DNA from 3 places in the Neobacillus pocheonensis genome. Region 3 is predicted to be linked to each of the others. Evidence: riboswitches for the same ligand, from Rfam matches in the RefSeq annotation. Region 3 holds a riboswitch; each other region holds the start of a gene.
The links. Region 3 has a riboswitch for S-adenosylmethionine ahead of ABES02_RS22855 (YezD family protein). Riboswitches for the same ligand answer to the same signal wherever they lie in the genome.
Positions count from the first base shown of each region.

Region 1 (2,267 bases), on a different contig from region 3:
GCGGCATTAACGCCAATCATCGATCCAACCAATATCGTTGTTAACGGAATTAATAACACGATTAAGATGATAAACGGTATGGAGCGGAAAATATTAACGATCGCACTGAATACCACGTTAATCGGTTTATTTTCCCATAGGTTTCCCTTTGAAGTAAGAAATAATATTAATCCGAGCAGGGTCCCTAAAATAAAGGTTGCTAGGACTGAAATCCCCGACATATAAAGGGTATTTTTTGTTTCCTGCCACAAAATTAGCCAATCAACATTTGGAAAATATTCTTTAATCATTTACAACCACCTCCACTCCAACCTGCTGCGACCGGATAAAGTCTACGGCTTTGTCGACTTCATGGTCATCCCCATCAAGATGAATAAAGAGGGTTCCATATGAACCGCTTTGCGTTTGCGAAATTTTCCCCTGCAAAATATTAACCGTCACGTTGTTATGACGAATTAAATTTGTAATCACTGGCTGCTCTGCTGATTCGCCAACAAAAGTTAACTGGACGATTTGTCCGGTATGGTATCGTTCAAGCAAATGATCAACAGTTTCCTTTGTTTCCTCCGGTTCTGTTACCTGTTGTACAAAGCGTTTGGTAATGGCCTGTTCTGGATTTTTAAATACATCCAATACTGGTCCAATCTCCACGACTTTCCCGCTTTCCATGACAGCTACCCGGTGGCAGATCTTTCGGATGACATGCATTTCATGCGTGATTAGAACGATTGTTAATCCAAGCCGTTTATTGATATCGACTAATAAGTCTAGGATTGAATCCGTTGTTTGAGGATCGAGCGCTGAGGTAGCCTCATCACAAAGTAATACCTTAGGGTTATTGGCAAGTGCTCTGGCAATACCGACCCTTTGTTTTTGCCCACCGCTAAGTTGAGAAGGATAAGCATTTTCTCTGCCTTCAAGACCAACCAACTTAATTAGCTCGTTAACTCTTTTTTGCCTTTGAGAGGCTGGGACTCCGGCGATTTCTAATGGAAAGGCAATATTATCGCTAACGGTTCTTGACCATAGGAGATTGAAATGCTGGAAAATCATGCTGATTTCCTGGCGCGCCTTCCTTAACTCGCTTCCCTTGATTTTTGAAATTTCGCGACCTGCCACCGTAACCGTACCATCCGTTGGAAGTTCAAGTCCATTGAGCATCCGGATTAAGGTACTTTTCCCTGCGCCGCTATATCCAATCACTCCGAAAATTTCTCCCTCTTTAATTTCTAGGTTGACATCATCAACTGCTTTTAGCTGCCCCTGTTTCGAAGGAAAGATTTTTCGGACATTTTTTATCGAAATCATTGAATGGTTTCACCTACTTTTTATCCTGTTTACTTAAAATTCTGAAATTGCAACCTACTACTTGAATATAGGGTTTGATTGTTCCATTGGAATGATTCCTATTTCAGGAAAATAAAAAGCCTTCCTGCGCAGGCAGAAAGGCATCATTAATATAATCCTTTCTCCCATCTCCCAAAGCAATCGCTTTGTGTGAATTGGCACCATTTCAATAAATTGACGGTTGCCGGGCTTCATCGGGCACATCCCTCCACCTCTCTTGATAAGAGCATCAAGCATCCTATATTCAATTAACACTTTAAATCGATTAAGTAATTATTTCACAAAAGCTATCGTAACACGGATAAAAAGGAGTGTCAATGAAATTTCTGAAAAAATAATTTAGGAAATTTTATACATTGGCCTTTATCGACGTTAACCCAGTTGACGCCTCAATCGCTGATTCTAAATCCTCAATTAGATCCTGAACATTTTCAATTCCAATCGATAAACGGATTAAGTCCTCTGATACACCAGCTGCTTTGAGTCCTTCCGCATCCAGCTGCTGATGTGTGGTACTAGCCGGATGAATGATTAAACTCTTTGCATCCCCAACATTAGCAACATGCGCCCATAATGAAAGAGCATCAATCAGTTTCGCCCCTGCTTCTTTTCCACCCTTAATACCGAAAATAACCATAGATCCCGCACCTTTTGGCAAGTACTTTTTAGCTAAATCATAATCAGGGTGTGAAGCATGCCCTGGATAAGAGACCCACTCAACAGCGGGGTGATTTAACAAATATTCCACTACTTGATTAGTATTGGCCACATGCTCTTTCATGCGAACATGGAGAGTCTCAAGACCAAGCGTAAACAAGAAGGCATTTTGCGGACTTAAAGCTGGACCAAGATCACGTAATAATTGCACACGGGCTTTAATGATATAAGCAATGGCACCTAATGCCTCGGCATAAACAAGG
Region 1 is NZ_JBCNAD010000020.1:260,830-263,096, reverse strand. Features, by position in the region: gene ABES02_RS11390 (methionine ABC transporter permease) at 1-290, opposite strand, end outside; gene ABES02_RS11385 (methionine ABC transporter ATP-binding protein) at 283-1,308, opposite strand; SAM riboswitch class I at 1,470-1,574, opposite strand; gene ABES02_RS11380 (O-acetylhomoserine aminocarboxypropyltransferase/cysteine synthase family protein) at 1,697-2,267, opposite strand, start outside.
Region 1: another riboswitch for S-adenosylmethionine. It lies ahead of ABES02_RS11385 (methionine ABC transporter ATP-binding protein); the one in region 3 lies ahead of ABES02_RS22855 (YezD family protein).

Region 2 (2,267 bases), on a different contig from region 3:
GGTTTTGACTGTTTCGAAGAAAGTTGCAAGGTTTTTGGTTTCTTTTCTAAGTTTAATTAGTGCTTTCCCGAGTTCTAGTGTTTTTTGTTTCGCTGCTAATCTAACATGCTCATTTTCAATACTATCTAAATCAGCAACATGGGCTAGGCCGATTGTTCTTCTGATTAATTCACAGCCGGCAAATCCAATTGCGTCTTCGAAAAATTTAGATAAATTAAATTTTAAGAATTCTGCTGTTTTTGCTAGAGGTTCTTTATTTTCTATTTCCCATAAATGAGTATACTCCTCTTCAAAAACATTCCAAACTGTTTCAATGTGATTGATAAAAGTCTCACGATTAGGAACATTCACAATGACCTGGAAAAGAAGATTGGCAAATACTTGTGCAATATCAAATCCCGCCGGTCCGTAAAAGGCAAACTCGGGATCAATTACCTTTGTTTCCGAATTATCTGCAAAAATACTTCCTGTGTGCAGGTCACCATGAAGAAGTACCTCTGAATCAGTTAAAAATGCCTTTTTCAATATATTGACTTGCAGCTTTAATTCTTCGTCCTGCCAAAGTCCTTCGACTGCTCCTCTTAATCCTGCTTCGAAGTTATTTGTTTCTGCATCATAAAATGGATCAGTAAAAATTAAATCTTCCGTAATTTTGCAAAGCTCAGGATTAATAAATTGATGAACTCTTGCTTTTTTTGCACCAGGTCCTAACCCGTAATCCGATGTATAAAATAGAGTTTTAGCAAGAAACTCGCCAAGATGTTGAGAAATTAACGGGTAGGTTTCCCCCTTAATAAAGCCCGTTCTTGCAATTGAAAGGTGAGACAGGTCCTCCATTACTGTTACTGCGAGTACATCATCCGTGTAATAAACCTTTGGTACATAATTTGGGGCAATCTCTCCAAACGTTTTTAATGCATCTGCTTCAATTTTTGCTCTTTTTAGGGTTAAAGGCCAACTTTCTCCAACAACCTTTGCGTAAGGGAGAGCCTGCTTGATGATAATGCTTTTCTTATTCTTTTCATCCACGATATGAAATACAAGGTTAAGATTGCCATCACCGATTTCCTTGCAAGTTAGCTCCGCACTATTAGTAAAAATATTTAAACTTAAGGCTAGTTTAATTGCAGCGGTTTCAGTTAACGGTTGATAGGTTTGTTGTTTTAATAGACTCATTCTTTTTTTCTCCTTTTTTTGGAGGCTTTGATTGCGCCATATTGCGCTAAAAAAGCCTCTTTCTTGTTTAAAAGAGGCTTTGATGACATACAAGTCTATCGCACCTCTTATCTTTCAGAAAGAAATCCTTCTGTTGGAATTAGCACCGTGCCTTTAGGGGATTTCACCCTAAGCGAATTAATTCGCCCCATTAAAAAATGGTATGATGGTCGGTTGCTGGGCTTCAAAGGGCCAAATCCCTCAGCCAGCTCGTGATAAGAGTATCTAATTTTTTAATTATTCAATCTGATTAGTACTATAACAGGATAAAAAGATTAGTGTCAATACTTTTTGAAAATTATTTATAGTTTTCAGGTTTTCGATCTTCAAAAATGGGAATCAATTTACGAATCTCTTTTACAGAACCAAGTTCAATCTCCACTGTTAAGATTTCTTCCTTTTCTCCTGCTTCAGCAATAATTTCGCCCCATGGGTCAATAACGATAGAATGTCCGGCGAACTGGTTTTTTGGGTCAGCCCCTGATCGATTACAAGCAATCACAAAGCATTGATTTTCAATGGCTCTTGCAATTAATAGTGATCGCCAATGAGATAAACGGGCCGCTGGCCACTCTGCAACGACAAACAGGGCTTCAGCGCCATGCGATGTATGGGTACGAATCCATTCTGGAAAACGGATGTCATAACAAATAACACCAGCAAATGGCTGGTCCTCCAGTCTAAATAACCCTTTTTCGTTACCAGCTTCTAAATAGAGATGCTCATCCATCAGTTTAAACAGATGGAGTTTGCTATATTGATGAATGAGTTGACCTTCATTGTTTACAATGAGAAGCGTGTTTTTCACGCCACTTTCTCCTTGATTGGCGACGGACCCGCCGACAAAATGAACGTGATGTTTCTTGGCTGCGTTTTGGAGGAATTGTATGGTTTGGCTGGCGCCGATGTCTGCAATTTCATTTAGTCGTGTCAAATCATACCCCGTTGTCCATAATTCAGGAAGAACAATAATATCTGGTTTATTTGCCATTGCCTTTTTAATAAGCAAATCTGCTGATTGATAGTTTTTTTCAGGATTACCAAACGCGATA
Region 2 is NZ_JBCNAD010000038.1:137,285-139,551, forward strand. Features, by position in the region: gene mtnK (S-methyl-5-thioribose kinase) at 1-1,176, opposite strand, end outside; SAM riboswitch class I at 1,281-1,437, opposite strand; gene ABES02_RS20955 (carbon-nitrogen family hydrolase) at 1,514-2,267, opposite strand, start outside.
Region 2: another riboswitch for S-adenosylmethionine. It lies ahead of mtnK (S-methyl-5-thioribose kinase); the one in region 3 lies ahead of ABES02_RS22855 (YezD family protein).

Region 3 (2,267 bases):
TAACCGCAACAGAAGGTTTTAAAGCCTCTAGCTTCTTAACTGATGCCCAGGCTGCCTGCCAGTCGGTTGTAAAATATCTCGGCGGTCCATTTATTCCTTGTTCTTGGGTGATTACCTTATATAAAGAATCCTGTTTTACATTAATAAAAGCATCTCCCGCAATTAGGGCCCTATCATTCTCTCGGAAAAAAGAAACGTGCCCTGGAGTGTGTCCAGGAGTGTGGATCCAGCGGAAACCAGGTAAATATGGAACGCTTCCATCAGGAGGGAGCTTTTCAACATTCGCTCCGAGATTGATTGGCTCATTTGGAAATAAAGGCGACATTTTCGCAACCATTCCTCCCTCAACGGTAGGATCTGGTTCTGGATAACTCTGCTTATCTGTTAGGTAGGGTAATTCATATTCGTGGGCAAATACAGGGATTTGCCAATGATTCACCAGTTCAATAATCGCACCGACATGGTCGAAATGTCCGTGTGTGAGAATAATCGCCTTTGGTCTGCTTCCAGCACCAAAACGCTCCTCTGTAACCGAAATGATTTCATCAGAGGAACCAGGCATACCTGCATCAATCAATACAAACTCTTTGGATTCCGGATTGCCAACTAAACAAATATTAACAATCTGAATGGTGTGACAATACAAATCTGGCAAAACAGATACCCCAACTCCACTGCCAATAGAGGTAGCCGGAATGAATTTATAATCATCTCCATAAGATAACTCTTTATCCATTAAAAATGAACTCCTTGTCATTTGATAAATGGTTCTTGAGTAGTTTTTTCCCAGCGTACAGTAAATATTCTTGTTACAAATGTATAAACAAAATAAATTGTTAAAATATTTTAATTAATTATATTGACTAATCCCTATTGGTATAGTAGGATTAACCTCATCAACAATCAAATATCGCTTATCTAGAGCGGCTGAGGGACTGGCCCGTTGAAGCCCGGCAACCTGCGATTGAAAGGTGCCAATTCCAGCAAAATGTTATTCATTTTGGGAGATAAGGTGTTTTACATATGTAAAGACGCCTTTCCTCGATGGGAGAGGCGTTTTTGTGAAAAGGGGGGCGAATTATCTGAAACCATCAGAATGGCAAGAAATTGCTTCGCATCTTGAGCAAATGCTTGGCACCTTAAAATTTGGTTCCATCACCCTAGTGGTTCAAGATGGCAAGGTAATTCAAATTGAAAAAAATGAAAAAGTACGTCTTCAATCAAATAAACGCGCTGACTAGAAAACTAGAGGCGGTCTCAACCATAAATGGATGGAAGACTGCTTTTTTTGTAGACTGAGAGGAGGTTTTTAAGCTATGACAAGTACAGTTACTTATGAAAATTGGAATCAGATTTCAGATTCATTTTCAATAGAAGATGAAACAAAGGGAGCTCGCGGTGTTTTAGAGTGGGCCTATAACAATTATTCAGAAGAGAAAATTGTTTATGCTTCCAGCTTTGGAGCCGAAGCAATTGTTTTAATCGATATCATTCATCAAGTGAAACCGGATGCCCATATCGTTTTTCTTGATACGGGACTGCATTTTTTAGAAACCTATGATGTCATCGATAAAATCCAGGCCCGTTTCCCAACTTTAAATATTGAAAAGAAACAGCCTGCTCTTACATTAGATGAACAATCTGCACAGTATGGGTCAGCCTTATGGAAAAGAGATCCAAACCAATGCTGCCAAATTAGAAAAGTAATTCCGCTTAGGGAAACTCTGACGCAAAAAGAAGCTTGGATTTCAGGTCTTCGCCGCGAGCAGTCACCAACGAGGCAAAATACACAATTTTTAAACAAGGATGACAAATTTCAAAATATCAAAATTTGTCCGTTAATTCACTGGACATGGGATGAAGTTTGGGATTATATCCGTGCGAAAGACCTTCCATATAACGAATTGCATGACCGTAATTACCCAAGTATCGGGTGCTTCCCTTGTACCCAGGCTGTAAGTGCAAACGGTGATTCCCGTGAAGGGCGCTGGTCAGGAAGTAGTAAGACTGAGTGCGGTTTACACTCATCATAAGGAGGGGGTTCTAACGCTTACAGTCGTTGCTGTTACTATCGGATTGTTTTTTGCAGTGAATATCGGTGCCAGTGGTGCGGCGGCGTCTATGGGAATTTCATACGGTGCCGGTGTGGTAAAAAAACAGCTGGCCTTGCTCCTGTGCGGAATCGCTGTTTTTCTCGGCGCCTGGCTTGGCGGCGGAGAGGTAGTCAAAACCATTGGCAGCGGGATTGTTCCAAGCAAAACCTTTAC
Region 3 is NZ_JBCNAD010000044.1:26,254-28,520, reverse strand. Features, by position in the region: gene ABES02_RS22860 (MBL fold metallo-hydrolase) at 1-736, opposite strand, end outside; SAM riboswitch class I at 912-1,014, shown strand; gene ABES02_RS22855 (YezD family protein) at 1,128-1,241, shown strand; gene ABES02_RS22850 (phosphoadenylyl-sulfate reductase) at 1,317-2,033, shown strand; gene ABES02_RS22845 (inorganic phosphate transporter) at 2,008-2,267, shown strand, end outside.